DNA from 4 places in the Phyllobacterium sp. P5_D12 genome. Region 4 is predicted to be linked to each of the others. Evidence: riboswitches for the same ligand, from Rfam matches in the RefSeq annotation. Region 4 holds a riboswitch; each other region holds the start of a gene.
The links. A riboswitch is a leader RNA that binds a small molecule or an ion and turns the genes downstream of it on or off. The one in region 4 is predicted to bind cobalamin.
Positions count from the first base shown of each region.

Region 1: linked by a shared signal. The riboswitch ahead of ACXJ5O_RS04555 (aromatic ring-hydroxylating oxygenase subunit alpha) and the one ahead of bluB (5,6-dimethylbenzimidazole synthase) in region 4 are both predicted to bind cobalamin.
Region 2: linked by a shared signal. The riboswitch ahead of ACXJ5O_RS06105 (ABC transporter ATP-binding protein) and the one ahead of bluB (5,6-dimethylbenzimidazole synthase) in region 4 are both predicted to bind cobalamin.
Region 3: linked by a shared signal. The riboswitch ahead of nrdH (glutaredoxin-like protein NrdH) and the one ahead of bluB (5,6-dimethylbenzimidazole synthase) in region 4 are both predicted to bind cobalamin.

Region 1 is NZ_JBFUMG010000034.1:803-5,412, reverse strand. It holds gene ACXJ5O_RS04565 (SDR family oxidoreductase) at 1-360, shown strand, start outside; gene ACXJ5O_RS04560 (L-fuconate dehydratase) at 383-1,660, shown strand; cobalamin riboswitch at 1,741-1,943, shown strand; gene ACXJ5O_RS04555 (aromatic ring-hydroxylating oxygenase subunit alpha) at 2,064-3,305, shown strand; gene ACXJ5O_RS04550 (2Fe-2S iron-sulfur cluster-binding protein) at 3,305-4,396, shown strand; partial or broken gene ACXJ5O_RS04545 (NAD(P)/FAD-dependent oxidoreductase) at 4,393-4,610, opposite strand, start outside.
Region 2 is NZ_JBFUMG010000051.1:4,080-8,689, forward strand. It holds gene ACXJ5O_RS06095 (FecCD family ABC transporter permease) at 1-119, opposite strand, end outside; gene ACXJ5O_RS06100 (ABC transporter substrate-binding protein) at 159-1,106, opposite strand; gene ACXJ5O_RS06105 (ABC transporter ATP-binding protein) at 1,106-1,912, opposite strand; cobalamin riboswitch at 2,181-2,392, opposite strand; gene ACXJ5O_RS06110 (transglutaminase family protein) at 2,931-4,610, shown strand, end outside.
Region 3 is NZ_JBFUMG010000143.1:280-4,889, forward strand. It holds gene ACXJ5O_RS11750 (TerC family protein) at 1-1,512, shown strand, start outside; cobalamin riboswitch at 1,567-1,790, shown strand; gene nrdH (glutaredoxin-like protein NrdH) at 2,040-2,261, shown strand; partial or broken gene nrdI (class Ib ribonucleoside-diphosphate reductase assembly flavoprotein NrdI) at 2,266-2,681, shown strand; gene nrdE (class 1b ribonucleoside-diphosphate reductase subunit alpha) at 2,651-4,610, shown strand, end outside.
Region 4 is NZ_JBFUMG010000292.1:893-5,502, reverse strand. It holds partial or broken gene ACXJ5O_RS17450 (methylenetetrahydrofolate reductase) at 1-529, opposite strand, end outside; gene ACXJ5O_RS17445 (ArsR/SmtB family transcription factor) at 529-1,536, opposite strand; gene ACXJ5O_RS17440 (DUF2293 domain-containing protein) at 1,662-1,979, shown strand; gene bluB (5,6-dimethylbenzimidazole synthase) at 1,912-2,664, opposite strand; cobalamin riboswitch at 2,712-2,888, opposite strand; gene ACXJ5O_RS17430 (MOSC domain-containing protein) at 2,915-3,523, opposite strand; gene ettA (energy-dependent translational throttle protein EttA) at 3,641-4,610, opposite strand, start outside.

The sequences.
Region 1 (4,610 bases), on a different contig from region 4:
GATGGCGCGATCGTCAATATGTCGTCTGTCGCCAGCAGCGTTAAGGGTGTCCCGAACCGTTTTGCCTATGGCGTGACCAAAGCGGCTGTCCTGGGTCTCACCAAGGCGGTGGCCGCCGACTATATTACACAGGGCATTCGCTGCAACGCCATCTGCCCGGGTACGGTCGAAAGCCCGTCGCTCGAACAGCGCATGCGTACCGGCGGTGACTATGATGCGACACGCGCCGCCTTCATCGCGCGCCAGCCGATGGGCCGTCTTGGCTTGCCGGAAGAGATCGCTGACCTTGCCGTCTATCTCGCCGGCGCGACATACACCACGGGTCAAGCTTACAACATCGATGGTGGCTGGACCGTATAGAGGTCTCCACAGGAGTAATATTATGACCCGCATTACCGATCTTCGCGTTTTCGATATCCGGTTTCCCACGTCGCAAAGCCTCGATGGATCGGATGCGATGAACCCGGATCCGGACTATTCGGCCGCCTACGTCGTCCTCGACACAGATGCGGATGGACTTGCCGGCCATGGCCTGACCTTCACCATCGGGCGCGGCAACGAAATCGTCTGTATGGCGATCGAGGCGCTGAAGCACCTTGTCATTGGTCTTGAACTCGACTGGGTGAAGGAAAATCCGGGTCGCTTCTGGCATTTCGTCACAGGCGACAGCCAGCTTCGCTGGATCGGACCGGACAAAGGCGCGATGCACCTCGCAACCGGTGCGGTCGTCAATGCCGTGTGGGATCTTCTGGCAAAGGAAGCCGGGAAACCGGTCTGGCAATTTGTCGGCGAAATGACTCCGGAAGAGATCGTCAGTATTGTCGATTTCCGCTATCTGACCGATGTACTGACACGGGATGAGGCACTTGAAATTCTGCGCAAGGCGGAGAAGGGCAAGCAGGAGCGGATCGCTGATCTGAAAGCGACAGGTTATCCTTGCTATACAACCTCGGCGGGCTGGCTTGGCTATTCCGATGACAAGCTGCGTCGCCTTTGCCAGGAGGCTATCGACGCAGGTTTCAATCACATCAAGATGAAAGTCGGTCGCGATCTCGACGATGATATCCGGCGTCTGACCATTGCCCGCGAGGTGATCGGCGATGACCGCATCCTCATGATCGATGCCAATCAGGTGTGGGAGGTCAACGAGGCTATCGACTGGATAAACAGGCTCGCCTTCGTCAAACCGTTCTTCATCGAGGAGCCAACGAGCCCGGACGATGTGGCAGGTCATCGAAAGATCCGGCAAGCCATCAGCCCGGTGAAGGTTGCGACAGGCGAGATGTGCCAGAACCGCATCATGTTCAAGCAGTTCATCGCCGAGGGCGCGATCGACGTGGTGCAGATCGATTCTTGCCGCATGGGCGGGCTCAACGAGGTGCTGGCTGTGCTGCTGATCGCGGCGAAATATAATCTGCCGGTCTGGCCGCATGCAGGCGGCGTGGGCCTTTGCGAATATGTGCAGCACCTGTCGATGATCGATTATGTCGCGGTGTCAGGCACAAAGGCGGGCAGAGTCATCGAATATGTCGATCATCTGCATGAACATTTCGTCGACCCGTGCAATATCCAGAATGCCGCCTATATGCCGCCGGTCCTGCCGGGCTTCTCAATCGAGATGAAGCCGGAATCGATCAAACAGTATTTGTACAGAGCTTAAACTTAGGGGGTATTTCTTCCGTGTCGTCTTGCGTAAATGCGATGTCGTTTCCGCGCCTATTCTTTTGTTCTGCCGAGTGCTCTTATCGAGACACTTGAGGTGCCGCTTTCTAGGGGAAGCGGAGAATTGGGAAGCCGGTCAAAAAACCCGGCGCTGCCCCCGCAACGGTAGTGGAGTGGAAAACGCGGCAAAACAGCCACTGGGAGTGCACCCCGGGAAGGCGTCGCGAAGCCAGACAAGGCAACTCCAGAGCCCGGAAACCAGCCTCGAGTGACAAAACCGACTGATCGCGGTGGGCGATCAAGGAGCATGCTTTTGTGCGGTCAACATCCGTTGGCCGTATGGACGTTCTTCTCCGTCACCACCAGTCAGTTCTTTGCAGCTTTTAGGGCGAGGACACGACATGGACATTCGTAACGAACTGCTCCGGAATCTCAGGAACCGGAAACCGGGCTACGGACTTGAACAGGCATTCTATTCCGATCCGGACTATTACCGTCTCGACATCGAGAATATCTTCTATCGCGATTGGCTATTCATCGGCCATGATTGCGAGGTGGCCAAGCCGGGCAACTACTTCACGGCTCAGGTTGGCGACTATCCGGTCGTCATCGTCCGCGACCGCCAAAAACAGATCCGCGCTTTCCACAATTCCTGCCGCCATCGCGGCTCGCGCGTTTGCGCCGCCGAAAGGGGCACCGCGGCGAAGCTCGTCTGCCCCTACCATCAGTGGACCTATGAACTGGACGGCCGCTTGCTGTTCGCCCGCCAGATGAGCGATGATTTCGACGCCAGCCAGCACAGCCTGAAAACGGTGCATTGCGAAAGTGTCGGCGGCTACATCTTCATTTGCCTCGCGCCCGTCGCTCCGGATTTCGGCCCGACACGCGCCCTGCTCGAACCCTATCTCGCGCCGCATCGCCTGACCGAGACCAAGGTGGCATTCCAGAGTTCGATTGTCGAAAAAGGCAACTGGAAGCTCGTCTGGGAAAACAATCGCGAATGCTACCACTGCGTCGCCAACCACCCGGAACTGTGCAAGACCTTCCCCGAAGCGCCAAGCGCTACCGGAATTCAGGGCTCCAAGGAGGATCCCGAAATGGTCGCGCATTGGGAAAAGTGTGAAGCAGTCGGCCTTCCAAGTGTGTTCCGTATCGCAGAAGACGGTCAGTATCGTGCCACACGCGTGCCTCTGCTTAGTGGTGCCGAGAGCTACACGATCAGCGGCAAGCGCGCAGTCGGCAGGCAACTCAGTGATGATATCAACGCACAGCAGATCGGTTCGCTACTGCTCTATCATTACCCGACCACGTGGAACCATGTTCTCGGCGACCAGGCGATTTCTTTCCGCGTGCTTCCGCTCGGACCGAACGAGACCGAGGTCACGACGAAGTGGCTCGTCCACAAGGACGCAGTCGAAGGCGTCGACTACAATCTCGAAGAACTGACCCATGTCTGGCTCGAGACCAATAATCAGGACCGCCGTATCGTTGAAGAGAATGCATTCGGTATCCGCTCGCCTGCCTATGAACCGGGTCCATACTCGGTCGAACACGAAGGTGGCGTGCTGCAATTCCTCGAATGGTACAGCAATTCCATGGAAACAAGGCTTTCCGACGAAACCAAGCTCAGCAAGGTAGCATGATGAATATGACGCTTCCTCAGACCTATCCACACCTCGATCAGATGCAGCCATGGAATGATCGGCTGCATCTTCTGGAGTGCCTGTCGGTCATCGAGGAAGCGCCCAATGTGAAGACTTTCACGTTCAAATCGGACAATCAAAACTGGTTTCGCTATGAGCCCGGCCAGTTCATGACGTTCGAGTTGCCGGTGCAACCGGAAGCCGTCTTGCGCACATTTACATTGTCATCCAGCCCATCGCGGCCATTCACTATTGCCGTGACGGCGAAAGCCCAGGATGGCAGTATAGGTGCGCGGTGGATGCTAGACCATCTGACGCCGGGTGCACGGTTGAAGGCATTCGGGCCGCTTGGCGATTTCTCCATGCGCAAACATCCCGGCGGGAAGTATCTGTTCATCTCGGCGGGTTCTGGCATCACGCCGATGATGTCGATGACGCGCTGGATGCACGATTGCGCCCCGCAAAGCGACATCAATTTCGTCACCTGCGCACGCCGGCCGAGCGACATTATTTTCCGCAGGGAGCTTGAATATCTGACCAGCTGCATGCCGAACCTGAAGCTTGCCTTCCTTATAAAGGAACACGAGATGGGGCAGGTGTGGACCGGTATTCGCGGCCGTTTTGAAGAGGCAAGGTTGCCGTTGCTTTCGCCGGACTTCAAGGACAGGACGATCTTCTGTTGCGGGCCTGAGACCTTCATGCGGGATGTGCGCACCATGCTCGAAGCATCCGGCTTCGACATGACGCATTACCACCAGGAGAGTTTCGGACCGGCCGCCGAACCGGTGCTGCCGATGATGGACGCGATATCGACAGAGGCCGTTGAGAGATCCGCGATGGTCAGTTTTTCCATGTCGGGCATGGAAGTGGCATGTGCGCCGGGCGAAACGATCCTGAAGGCCGCGCGCGGTGCCGGGATACGCATTGCGGCGGCGTGTGAATCGGGGCTCTGTGGCACCTGCAAGGTTATGAAAATTTCCGGCGAGGTCGACATGGACCACAATGGCGGTATTCTCGACGATGAGATCGACGAGGGCTATGTGCTCGCGTGCTGTTCCAAGCCACTCGGCAATGTTGAAATTGAGGCCTAGGCCGCAAGCAATGATTTAAGTTTCACGTCCACCGTAGCGAGCTGGCTCGAGTCCGGTCTCGCGCCGCGGGCAATCAACATCTCGGCCAGCCTTATGTCCTTCGCTACCGAATTGCCCGGGCCAATGCCGCTTGCCGCGACAAGACGCCCATCGGCAGCAAGGTGGAAAAGAATGAAGGCGCCGTCACCGAGGTCGCGGCGGATCGTTTGCGTAC
Region 2 (4,610 bases), on a different contig from region 4:
ATCGTGGTGCTAAGGTCGCTGAAACCAGCCGCATGGGCGAAGGCATTCAGAACATCACTCAACGGTATGACAGTCGAGCCATAGGCGATGGAAAGCACGGCAAGGGCAATGACCAGCATCACCCCTGCCACGAGCGAAATGTGGTGTCTGGCTTGCACTCAGAAAGCTTCCGGATGCATGGCCTTGGCGATCTTTCCGATGGCTTCGATATTGGCCGGACCGGGCGTGAGCTCGGCATAGCGCAGTGCCACGAAACGCTCATTCTTCACCGCATCGGTTTCCTTCATCGCTGGATGCGCTTTGAGGAAATCGAGCAGCTTCTGATAGCCTGCACCATCCTGATAATCGAGCAGGATAAGGAATTGCGGGTTGCGCGCCGCGACGGTTTCCCATGACGTCGTGCCCCAACTCGTCTCCATGTCTGACATGATGTTGGTACCGCCTGCTTCGCTGATGAGTGCCGTCGGCATTGCGAACTTGCCTGCGGTGAAGGGCTTGTCCTCGCCGGAATCATAAAGAAAAACACGGGTTTCGCCGCTGCTGTTGATTCTCTTTTTGATCTCCGCGAGCTGTGTCTTCCAGGCCGAAACCAGTACCTCGGCCTGCTGCTCCTTGCCGAAAATCTTGCCGAGTTTTGTTATGTCACCATAGAGCAGATCCATCGAGGCGGCGGGGCGATTCTTGTCGAGGTGCACGCAGCTCTCGGTCAAGACGAGGGTCTTGATGCCGTAGGGCGCTAGCGTATCCGGTGTCACATCACCGCCGGGTTTCATCCCATAGTACCAGCCGGCAAAGAAGAAATCGGGGTTGGCGGCGACGAGGTTTTCTATCGTCGGTTCCTTGGAGGCGAGCTCCGGGATTTGACCAAGCTGTTTCCTGAAGGCGTCATCCACCTTGTACCAACCTGTGATGCCGGTCACACCGGCCATTGACGATTGCAGGTCGAGTGCAAAGGCCATCTCGCTCATATTAAGATCCTGGATCACGGCTCGTTTTGGCGCGGCATCGAAAGTCAGTGGTTTGCCGCAATTGTCCACAGTGACGGGAAATGCGAAAGCGGTCGTCGAGACTACGGTCAGTGCGAGGGCAAGAATTGTCTTTTTCATCAAATGCTCCGTACGTAGAGATGGACTGATAGGGATGGTTCTGGCGTCTCGAACACCATGAGGTCGCGGTTCTGCGATGGATGGCGCAAGCGCAAAACGTCTAGATTGAAGACGTCGCCGACAACCCGAGGCGTCAGCGTTTCATCGGGGGTGCCGGTGGCCACTACCCGGGCGTTATGCATGACCGCGACGTGCGTTGCAAAAGGCGCGACCAACGGCAGATCGTGCAGGACCGCGATCGTCGTCACGTCCAGTCCGGCGACCAGTGACAGCAACTCGCTGCGCGCCCTGGGGTCGAGATGGTTGGTTGGTTCATCAAGGAAAAGCACGGCCGGTTGTTGGGCAATGGCCCGCGCCAACTGTACGCGCTGACGCTCGCCGCCCGATAGCGATCCGATGGCGCGTCGCGAAAACTGCGCGATCTTCGCGCGATGCAGGGCTTCAACGACGATCTCGCGTTCCCGTGCCTTGGTAAAGGCGCCAATATGCGGAATACGGCCGAGAGAGACATAGTCTTCGACGGAAAGCTGCAGCTCCGGCGTGTCGGTCTGGCCGACAAAGGCAAACTGCCGGGCACGCTCAAGCGGTGTCAAATGGCTGACGCTTTTGCCACGGAGCGTGATATCGCCGAAAGCCGGCTGGAGAAGACCTGCCAGCATGCGTAACAAGGTCGACTTGCCGGCGCCGTTCGGTCCGATAATCGCCAAACGTGCACCGCATTCGATCGTCAAGGATGCCTTGTCGACCAGGGTCTCGCTGGCGATGCGATAAGTCACCTCGGCGGCGTTGAGCACGATATGACTCATGAGTGAAGTCCTCCGGATGCTGAAACGCGGCAAAAGCCGTAGCGCGCAGCTGTTCCAATACGTAATGTTATAACATATGTAAAGAGAGGCAATGCGCTGAAAGCAAGAACTGGCCTGACGCGGGAAAAAATCTTTGGGGTGCTCATTCCCGTCCATCTGCTAGCGACGGGATCAGGGAACGGACAATGTAGCCATCAGGCACGGACCCGCGAAAGGGGGCCGTTGCAGCGGGAAACATCGCATCGCTCCCGGCACACCCCGTCCGGTTCGAATTTCAGTATTGATGGCAGGTCTCCTGGCTCGCGGGTCTCGGTTTGGCCCGGCCTTCCCGGTTTTCACCAGTGGCGCTATTGAGCCTCACTCACCGCTTACAGTTGCGGGGGCAGCCACGGTCTCGGTCCCTTTTGGGTACGCCTCACCGTGTTCCCTTTTCATCTCCAGCGTTGTCTTGCCGGAGAAACCATCGGTGACGATCATTAGTGGAAAAAGCACCCAAAGCAATCCGTTTATTAAACGATGGATCAGTCAAATGCAGATACCGCTTGGAAAAATAGAGGGAAATGCTATGTTTTGTCTTGGAGTGAGAGGCAAGCTTTCGCCTGCCTCTCTTTTCCTGGTTTGCTGAAATAGGACCCGGATCGTGACTTGCCAGCCAGTCCGGGTCTTTTTCAATTCCAGGGTGATACGCAGTGGTAGAAACCACATAGCGTCACCTCCTGTCTTGCGAGCAAGGCCCTTGCCCTAGGTCGGAGAGGCCTATCGCCTCCGATACACCGGTTGGCACGGTGTTTTCTGCTTCACTCACAAAACGCGACAAAGGTGACTGTGATCGTCTTGGCGGCAACGAATGCAGAGTTGCATTCGTCAGGTCGTGGCGGCCTTCCAAGCTGTGTGGCCAAGCCCGTTTATGCGGCAACGGTCTGATGTGCTAAAATAATTGGCAGGGACATTTAACAAAGGCGTGGAGTAGGCTACGGTTCTTCGGGGACAAGCATTTCAGAAAAAAATTTGAGGCGACATGGCAATTCACGCAGCAGTCTATCATCTGACCCATTACAAATATGACCGCCCGATCATGCTCGGGCCGCAAGTGATCCGCCTGCAACCTGCGCCTCATTCCCGGACCAAAGTTCTCAGCCATTCGTTGAAGGTCAGTCCGGCCAATCATTTCGTCAATCTGCAGCAGGACCCCTACGGCAATTTCCTGGCGCGCTTCGTTTTCCCGGAGCCGGTGACGGAACTCAAGATCGAAGTCGATCTCATCGCCGACATGACGGTCTACAATCCATTCGACTTTTTCGTAGAACCCGTCGCCGAGACCTGGCCCTTCGCTTACCCCGACGACATAAAGGATGACCTCTCGATCTATCTGAAACCGGAGCCGATCGGCCCGTTGCTCTCGAATTTTCTTGCGACCGTCGATCGCACGCCGACAAACACCGTGAATTTCGTCGTGGATCTCAATGCGCGTATCCAGCGCGAAGTTGGCTATGTCATTCGAATGGAAACCGGTGTGCAGGAGCCGGAAGTGACGCTGGACGTCCGCACGGGTTCCTGCCGCGATTCGAGCTGGCTTCTGGCGCAGGCGTTACGCCATCTTGGTCTCGCGGCGCGGTTTGTTTCCGGTTATCTGATCCAGTTGAAGCCCGATCTTGTTTCGCTGGACGGGCCCGCCGGCACGAGCCAGGATTTCACCGATCTTCATGCCTGGTGCGAGGTCTATCTGCCGGGTGCAGGCTGGATCGGCCTCGATCCGACATCCGGTCTGTTGACTGGCGAGAGCCACGTACCCCTTGCTGCCACACCGCATTATCGCAATGCGGCTCCGATCTCCGGCATGGCGGAACCCGCGAATGTCGAATTCGGCTTCGATATGCGTGTAACACGCGTCTCCGAACACCCGCGCATCACCAAGCCATTCTCCGATGAATCCTGGACAGCGCTGGATGCACTCGGTGAAAAGGTGGACGCGTTTCTCAAAGAGCGCGACGTGCGCCTGACGATGGGCGGCGAGCCGACATTCGTATCGATCGACGATTTCGAATCCGGCGAGTGGAATACCGATGCTGTCGGCCCGACCAAACGCGAGAAGGCCGACAAGCTCATCCGCCGGCTGCGCGAGCGTTTCGCTCCGGGCGGGTTCCTGCATTACGGGCAGGGGAAGTGGTATCCCGGCGAAAGCCTTCCGCGCTGGACGTTCTCGCTCTACTGGCGCAAGGACGGCAAGCCGATCTGGGTCAATCCGGATCTGATTGCAGCCGAGAACAGCGTGGCAAAGATCCAACCGGACGATGCGGGCAAGCTTCTGACCGGCATGGCCGAGGTGCTCGGCGTCGAGAACGAGATGGTCACGCCTGCCTACGAAGACCCGGCCGAATGGATCGTCAAGGAAGGCAATCTGCCTGCCAACGTCGATCCCTCTAATTCCAAGCTCAAGGACCCGGAAGAGCGCAGTCGCATGGCCCGCGTCTTCGAGCGCGGCTTGACGGAACCGACAGGCTTTGTTCTCCCCGTGCAGCGCTGGAACAGCCAGGCTGCCGCAGGGCCGCGCTGGCGTAGCGAGAAATGGACAACGCGCCGTGGCAAGCTTTTTCTGGTGCCGGGTGATTCGCCCGTTGGTTATCGCCTGCCGCTCGGCTCCTTGCCGCACGTTCCCCCATCTGAATATCCGTTTATCGTGCCGGTAGACCCATCTGTC
Region 3 (4,610 bases), on a different contig from region 4:
GTGCTGGAGATCGTGCTCGGCATCGACAATCTCGTTTTCATAGCGATCCTCGCCGACAAACTGCCTCCGCATCAACGCAACCGTGCGCGGCTTGTCGGCTTGTCGCTGGCTCTGGTCATGCGGCTTCTGCTGCTTGCCTCCATTTCATGGGTAGTCACACTGACGCGACCTCTGTTCAGCGTCGCTGGGCTGGATTTTGCCGGACGCGATATCATCCTTATCCTCGGCGGCATCTTCCTGCTGTTCAAGGGCACTATGGAACTGCACGAGCGGCTGGAAGGCCATATGTCGGCCAAGGAAACCAATGTAGCCCATGCGGTGTTCTGGCAGGTCATTGCCCAGATCGTTGTGCTCGATGCCGTTTTCTCGCTCGACAGTGTCATCACAGCCGTGGGCATGGTGAAATATCTCGAGGTCATGATGATCGCGGTCGTCATTGCCGTAGGTGTGATGATGCTCGCATCCAGGCCGCTCATGACGTTCGTCAACAAGCATCCGACTGTCGTCATTCTCTGCCTCGGGTTTCTGATGATGATCGGTTTCAGTCTGATCGTCGAAGGCTTCGGTTTCCACATCCCGAAGGGCTACCTCTACGCCGCCATCGGCTTCTCTGTGCTTGTCGAGGCTGCCAACCAGGTCGGACGTCACAACCGCGAAAAGCGTATCACGACCATGGATCTGCGCGATCGCACCGCAGGCGCGGTCCTGCGGCTGCTCGGCGGCGGCCGTAACGGAGATGCCGCGCATTCCGATACGCTCGATGTGATTGCAGAACAAAGTGCAGCAGGCGATGTCTTCCATCCGGAAGAAAAGGAAATGATCCGCGGTGTACTTGATCTGGTCGAGCGCCCGGTCCGTTCGATCATGTCGCCGCGCAATGAAGTGGAATGGCTGGATCTCGACGAGACCAACGAAGAGCTGCTCGCCGAAATTCGCACCCTCGCCCACAGCCGTGTTGTACTTGCCCGCGGCCGCGTCGATGAATTCGTCGGCGTTGCGCTCACCAAGGACCTGCTTTTCGCCATTCTCGATGGCGGCAAGATCGATTGGGAAAAGGTCACCCGCCAGCCGCTTATCTTCCATGAAAACGCCAATGTGCTTCGCGTCATGGAACAGTTGCGGGGTTCATCGGTACAGATGGGCGTGATCCTCGATGAGCACGGCTCGTTCGAAGGGGTGGTCACACCAACAGATATCCTCGAAGCCATCGCCGGTGAGTTCCCTGAAGAAGGCGAGGAAAGCCCGATCCTTCAACGTTCGGAAGACGGTAGCATGGTGGTTGACGCCTATATCGACATTCGCCGTCTTGGCGGGCTTATCGATCGTGATCTGGTCGATGAGGGTGACCGCTATACGACGCTCGCCGGCTATATTTTATGGAACCTCGGTCATATACCAGCCGAAGGTGAGAAGCTCACCGTCGACGATCTCGAATATGAGATTGTCGAGATGGATGGCCGCAATATCGGCAAGGTACGAATTTCCCCGACGCAAACGGCAGCGTTCATCTAAACCAGCATTTTTCCACTGAAAAACATATTCGTTGACGCCATTTTAACCTCGTATACCATATCTAGTGTTCGAGGTTCTTTTGATTCGCTTCCAGGATCGAAAGCTAAGACGGGAATACGGTGCGTTGAACCTGACGGTTTGGCAAAGCCGGAGCTGCCCCCGCAACTGTATGCGGCGAGCATTCGTTCGATAACGCCACTGAAATGCACCATTTCGGGAAGGCAGAGCGAGTGCGACGACCCGCAAGCCAGGAGACCTGCCTCGGTCGAAACGAGTCCACCGGCGGGGTGCCGGGAAGGTCGCGACCATATGGCGGAATATATCCGGCATGCCGCTTCCCCTGAACCTCTCCAATTAGTCAACCACGGGGTGAAACCATGTTCAGGCTTTTGAATATATTGAAGCGCGAGTAGTCGGACGGCGGAAGCCCTCTGAAGCATCAGCAAGTATCCCCTTTCCGATCGATATTAACGGGCAATGGCTGTCGTCCGGCCACCCTTTCTATGTCTGAAAACAACAAGGAAATCATGCACATCACCGTTTACAGCAAACCCGCCTGCGTCCAGTGCACAGCGACGACCCGGGCCCTTGATCGTCAGGGCATGGAATATGATGTCGTCGACGTGTCGGCGGACATGGCAGCATTCGAACTGGTTCAGAGCCTCGGTTACCGTCAGGTGCCAGTGGTGATCGCCGGTGAAACTCACTGGGCCGGCTTTCGCCCCGACATGATCAGCGCGCTCGTATAGGCCTGTGGGCGGAATCATCTATTTCTCGAGCCAGTCGGGAAACACCCATCGCTTTGTCAGCAAGCTCGGTCTGCCCTCGACGCAGATTCCTGTCAGCCCCAAGTGCGGTGAGTGCGTGACCCGGGAACCATTTGTCCTGATCGTTCCGACCTATTCGGGAGACGGCGGCAAGGGGGCGGTGCCCAAACAAGTGATCCGTTTTCTTAATATTGTCGAGAACCGTTCGAACCTTCGCGGTGTCATCGCCGCGGGCAACAGCAACTTCGGTGCGACCTTCGGGATCGCAGGCAACATCATCTCTGCAAAATGCCAGGTACCCTATCTCTACAGGTCGAGCTTCTGGGTACCGAGGACGATGTCAACAATGTCAGACACGGATTGGAACGATTTTGGACACGCTCACACTCGACTATGCTTTGAAGGGTGCTGCCGAAACAACGCTGGACTACCATGCGCTGAACGCGATGCTGAACCTCTATGACGAGGATGGAAAAATTCAGCTCGACAAGGACAGGCTGGCGGCAAAACAGTATTTTCTGCAACATGTGAACCAGAACACTGTCTTCTTCCATAATTTGCGGGAGAAGCTCGATTATCTGGTGACCGAGGGATATTATGAGCGTGAGGTGCTGGACCAGTATTCGTTCAACTTCGTCCGCGATCTCGTCGACCATGCCTATGCCAGGAAGTTTCGTTTCCCGACTTTCCTCGGCGCTTTCAAATATTACACCAGCTATACGCTGAAGACGTTCGACGGGAAGCGCTATCTTGAGCGCTACGAAGACCGCGTCTGCATGGTGGCCTTGGCATTGGCGCAGGGCAGTGAACAACTTGCCCGGGATATGGTCGATGAGATTATCTCCGGCCGCTTCCAGCCGGCAACGCCCACCTTTCTCAACGCAGGAAAGAAGCAGCGTGGCGAGCTCGTATCTTGCTTCCTGCTTAGGGTCGAGGACAATATGGAATCGATCGCAAGAGGCATCAATTCRGCCTTGCAGCTGTCAAAACGCGGTGGCGGCGTTGCCTTGTCCCTTACAAATATTCGCGAGGCAGGTGCGCCGATCAAGCAGATCGAAAACCAGTCTTCCGGCATTATCCCAGTGATGAAGCTTCTGGAAGACAGTTTCTCCTATGCCAACCAGCTCGGCGCACGGCAGGGCGCAGGCGCCGTTTATCTCAACGCGCACCATCCCGACATCATGCGCTTCCTCGACACCAAGCGCGAGAACGCTGACGAGAAGATCCGCATCAAGACGCTGTCGCTCGGCGTGGTGGTTCCAGACATTACCTTCGAACTGGCGAAGAACAATGAGGACATGTACCTGTTCTCGCCCTACGATGTGGAGCGGGTCTACGGGGCGAGCTTCACTGAAATCTCGGTCACGGAAAAATACCGGGAAATGGTCGCGGACAGCCGCATCCGCAAGAAAAAGATTAAGGCGCGGGAGTTCTTCCAGGTGCTGGCGGAAATCCAGTTCGAGAGCGGCTATCCCTACATCATGTTCGAGGACACGGTGAACCGCACAAACCCGATTGCCGGACGTATCACCATGAGCAATCTCTGCTCGGAAATCCTGCAGGTGAGCGAGGCCAGCGAATATAATGATGATCTTTCCTACAAACATATGGGCAAGGATATTTCCTGCAATCTTGGCTCGCTGAACATCGCCGCCACGATGGATTCGGCCGATTTCGGCAAGACGATTGAAACGTCGATAAGGGCGCTGACCGCCGTTTCGGACATGAGCCATATCGCGTCTCTCCCATCGATCGAAAAGGGTAACGATGACAGCCATGCGATCGGGCTCGGACAGATGAACTTGCACGGCTATCTCGCCCGCGAACGCATCTATTATGGCTCTGAAGAAGGTGTGGATTTCACCAACATCTATTTCTACACCGTGACCTATCATGCAATCCGCGCATCGAACCGCATCGCCGCCGAGCGGGGCACCAGCTTCAAAGGCTTCGAAAATTCGAAATACGCTTCCGGTAAATATTTCGACAAGTATACCGGGCAGGAATGGCTGCCCGCGACCGGGCGGGTGCGTGAACTCTTCGAGACCGCAGGCATACACATCCCCACAAAGGAAGACTGGCTGGCATTGAAGGAAGCCGTGATGGCGTCCGGTCTCTATAACCAGAACCTGCAGGCAGTACCGCCGACAGGGTCCATCTCCTACATCAACCATTCGACGTCTTCGATCCACCCTATCGTTTCCAAGATCGAGATCCGCAAGGAAGGCAAGATCGGCAGGGTCTACTATCCTGCCTCGTTCATGACCAATGACAATCTCGACTACTACCAGGACGCCTACGAGATCGGACCGGAAAAGATCATCGACACCT
Region 4 (4,610 bases):
CGCCATTGTCGACCTTGCGCTTCAGCATGTCGATATCCGTGGCAAAATCTGGACTTTCTGGATGCTTTTCCGGATACGCGGAGACGGAGATGTCGAAGTCCGCGAAGGCTTTGAGCCCAGCAACCAGCTCGGCGCCGTTCTCATAGCCACCTGGAGTTGGTTTGTAGTGCGCACCAACGCCGCCGGCCGGATCGCCGCGCAACGCCACAAAGCGCTTGACGCCCATGGCCGCAAACTCGCGCACAACCGTATCCACCTCTTCCTTAGTCGCATCGACGCAGGTCAGATGGGCGGCGGCATTGACGTCGGTTTCAGTCAAAATCCGCTTGATTGTACGGGCAGTACGTTCCCGGGTGGTGCCGCCGGCACCGTAAGTCACCGATACGAATTCAGGATTGAGCGGCGCAAGGCGCGTCACCGTTTCCCAAAGCCGTTCTTCCATGACTTCCGTCTTCGGCGGGAAAAACTCAAATGAAACACGGATATTTGACCCAATATCCGAACGGCGGGACTGGCGGAAAAAACTCATTATACGCTCTCCGTTATGCGGGAGGTTGAATCGGGATCGGCGATCAGCAAGCGCGGGTCGCGTGCCAGCCACAATTTGACGGTCAGTTTGTCATCGCCCTTCGGTTCTAGATCGCGGCTCTCTTCGAGCATCAATCCAGCCTCGGTCAGCCAGTCACGCATCTGCCCGTCATTGAACCCAAGACGCACATGCGCATGATTGTCGCGCAGGAACTCAAGCTCATGCGGGGCAAAATCGACGATCAACATTCGCCCGCCTGCCCGCAACGCGCGCGCCGCTTCGCGGATTGCTTCCGCCGGATTATCGAGAAAGTGCAGGACCTGGTGAATCGTCACGAAATCGAAAGACTCCCGATCGACCGGGAGCGAGTAGACGTCGCCATGGCGAACCTGTGCGTTGGTAATCCCGTCGCGGTCGAGATTTGAACGGGCAATAGTCAGCATGTCGCGATTAATGTCGATGCCGACACCGCGCACATAAAGCGGCGCAAAAAGCTCCAGAAGGCGGCCTGTGCCAGTCCCAACGTCGAGCATGGCCTGGAAGGGCTTGCGACCGACAATTTTGATCAGTGCGTCTTCTACAGCGCCATCCGGAACATGCAATGAACGGATCGCGTCCCAGCTGGTGGCATTGGCGCTGAAATAGGCAGCTGCACGCTCACGACGCTGCAGCTTCACCGAGGAAAGGCGTTCAAGATCACGCTCCAACAGCGTATCGGCGTTGTCCAGACGATCCAGAAGAGAGCGGGCGATGTCGCCGACGATCAGCGATTCTGCCAAACGGAAATAAGCCCAGGAACCTTCCTGATAACGGTTGATGAGGCTTGCTTCAAACAGGAGCTTGAGGTGGCGTGACACACGTGGCTGTGACTGACCGAGAATAGTCGTAAGGTCCGAAACTGTCAGGTCGCCGCGCGACAAGAGCGCCAGAATACGCAAACGGCTTGGCTCGGCCGCTGCTTTCAGCGTATCGACCATCAGATCAAGATTGAGATTACGCTTGTCCATTATTCACCTCAAAAGACATAAAGATATGTTTATGTGAGAAATCAAATTTTGGCAAGTTGTTTTTGCCGTTGACGACAAATTTTGCCGCGTTTGAAATACGACCAAGAATCACGCAAGGAACCTGCATGAGCACAGGAACAAACCGCCAGCGCGCGATCAACAAGGCGCTGACGCTGCTTCTCCCGGCGGTGCCCTATTCGGATTCGGAGCCGATAAGGGCTGCTGCTGGCGCGCCGCACATGCGGTCATTGCCCCCTCCCATTGCGGTGTGGCTTGCTGCCGTGGCGCATGTCCGCCACCAGCACACGGACTATGACGCCCTGCGCGATGAAGGGTATGACAAGGAGAGTGCGCGATTCTTCGTGCTAGATGCCATCAATCGGAAGTTGACGGAGTGGCGGGCGACGCGTCTGCTGGACCCTGATGAGGAAGATCCGAGCTGATACTGATCGTGTCCTGCCATTGATCTTGGAAAATCAGGTCCTCCAGAGGTAATCTTTTGGCCCAGCCACGGCTTTGCAGTTCCGGCATGTCGTAGAGTTCATCAACATAACCGATACAGAGGTAGGCTATGATCTCGGCATGCTCCGGAATGCTGAGGATACGGCGCATATCCTGATCGTGGTAAATGCTGACCCAGCCGACACCGATGCCCTCGGCCCGAGCCGCGAGCCAAAGATTTTGCACAGCGCAGACGGTACTGTAGAGATCCATCTGGTGATTATGCGTGCGCCCAAGCACCACCTTGCCGCCGCGCGTGCGGTCGCAGGTGATGCACAGGTTGATCGGTGCCTTGAGAATGCCTTCGAGCTTCAGCGAAGCATAAAGCGCTTGCCGTTCGTCGCTGAACAGCAACTTCGCTTCCTCGTTGGCGCGGGTGAAGGCGCGATGTATCTCCACCTTTCGCGCTTCGTCCCGAATGACAATAAAGTTCCACGGCTGCATGAATCCGACCGACGGCGCGTGGTGCGCAGCGTCCAGAAGACGCATCAGGATGTCGTCGGGCACCGGTTTCGGGAGAAACTGGTCGCGCACATCGCGCCTCGTATAGATGGCTTTATAGACCGCTGYGCGTTCATCATCGGAAAAGCGATCGGCGGTGACCGGACGATACGAAACATTCTGCATTGTTTGCTCCCAACAACGCTTGGAAACTCTCCCCGCCGTCCGCGCGGTTTGAGCTATGAGGTCCGGCCGGTCTTCTGACTGAGGTTCGTCTGAACCGCGCGCCTTCCGGTATATCCGTGGCATCTGCGCGGCCCATCCCCTTTACAGCGTTGGGCACGTGCCGGAGTCACACCGGCTTCCCGATTCTCCCGCAAAAAGCAGGCACCGGACCTTCAGTCCATTCGCCATAGAAAATCCCTCGGCGCAACCCTCAGACCTGATAAATCCATTGCTCAGGAATCCGCACATCGACTTTTTCACCGGCGCGAATGGTGCCCGGTTTCTCGACCCACGCGACAATGCCACGCAAGCGCTTCGAGACCCGGACGAAATCGAGCGCTGTCGTCGTGTGATCTTCTGTGTCTGCATGTTCGCCGATGGAGCGCCCCGCTACCTTGCAGGGGGCATTCTGCCCGTCCACCCTCAAAGTGACGCCTCCCTCGAAGAACATCAGCGTCCGTGGCGGCAGCATCGAAAGCGCCGGAATACCGTCAATGACCATGTTGCCGCCGATCCATTCAGCCTTCAGATCAGACAATCCCATGCCAGCAGCGACATCCGCCAGTTCGTCCGATGCGAGAATGGAAAGCTGGCGCTCGTTGCGCATTTCCGTGCCGCGCGGATACCAGGGCTCACGGCCGCCGGACTTGCGCGTTGGACCAGCATGAAAATCGCCAACGATCCCGTCGAATGTGAGATCAAGAGAAGCTGCAGGCGTCGTGACAAAGTCGCCTGCGAGAGCTTCGAACAACCCACTTACCCGCCCGCTAAGCTTGCGTGAAGGGAATATCTCGGTTCTGGTTTCAAACAGGTCAGTCATTGCGCCACTCCATGAGACTTCCCGGATACTAGAAAATCAGGCCACGAAAACCAGCAAATAAGCCTGATGGGTTCGTCAAAAATGGTGATGGGAGAACGTCTCCGCCTCCCATTACCGTTATCGAGTTAGCGGCTTGTAGCTCGGACGCTTTGGATTGACGCTATCGGGACCAAGGCGGCGGATCTTGTCGTTCTCGTAGTCCTCGAAATTGCCTTCGAACCATTCCACATGGCTGTCGCCWTCGAATGCGAGAATATGCGTCGCCAGCCGGTCCAGGAACATGCGATCATGGCTGATGATCACGGCGCAGCCTGCATATTTTTCCAGCGCGTCCTCAAGCGCCGCCAGCGTTTCGGTGTCGAGATCGTTGGTAGGCTCATCGAGCAGAAGAACATTGCCACCAGCCTGCAGCATCTTGGCGAGATGCACGCGGTTGCGCTGACCGCCGGAGAGATTGCCGACCTTTTGCTGCTGATCGCCGCCCTTGAAGTTGAACGCCGAGACATAGGCACGTGAGTTCATCTCGTGCTTGCCGAGCTTGATGATTYCATTGCCGCCCGAAATTTCTTCCCAGACGTTCTTATCAGCCTTCAAATGATCGCGGCTCTGATCGACATAGCCAAGATGCACTGTTTCACCGATGCGGATGGATCCAGAATCCGGTTTTTCCTGGCCGGTGATCATCTTGAACAGGGTGGTTTTGMCTGCACCGTTGGGGCCGATAATGCCGACAATGCCGCCGGGCGGCAGCTTGAATGTAAGGTTTTCGATGAGCAGTCGATCCCCGAAGGATTTCGTGAGACCTTCCGCTTCAATCACCACCTGACCAAGGCGCTCGCCTGCCGGAATGAGAATCTGTGCGTCGCCTGGCCGCTGATCGTTGGCCGCATCCACCAAGGCGTCATAGGCCTTGATACGCGCCTTGGACTTGGCCTGACGCGCCTTGGGGCTCGCCGAAATCCATTCGCGCTCGCGCTCCAATGCTTTCTGGCGCGAGTCGTCTTCGCGGCCTTCCTGCTGCATGCGCTTGGCCTTGGCACCGAGATAGGCCGAATAGTTGCCTTCATAAGGAATACCGCGACCACGA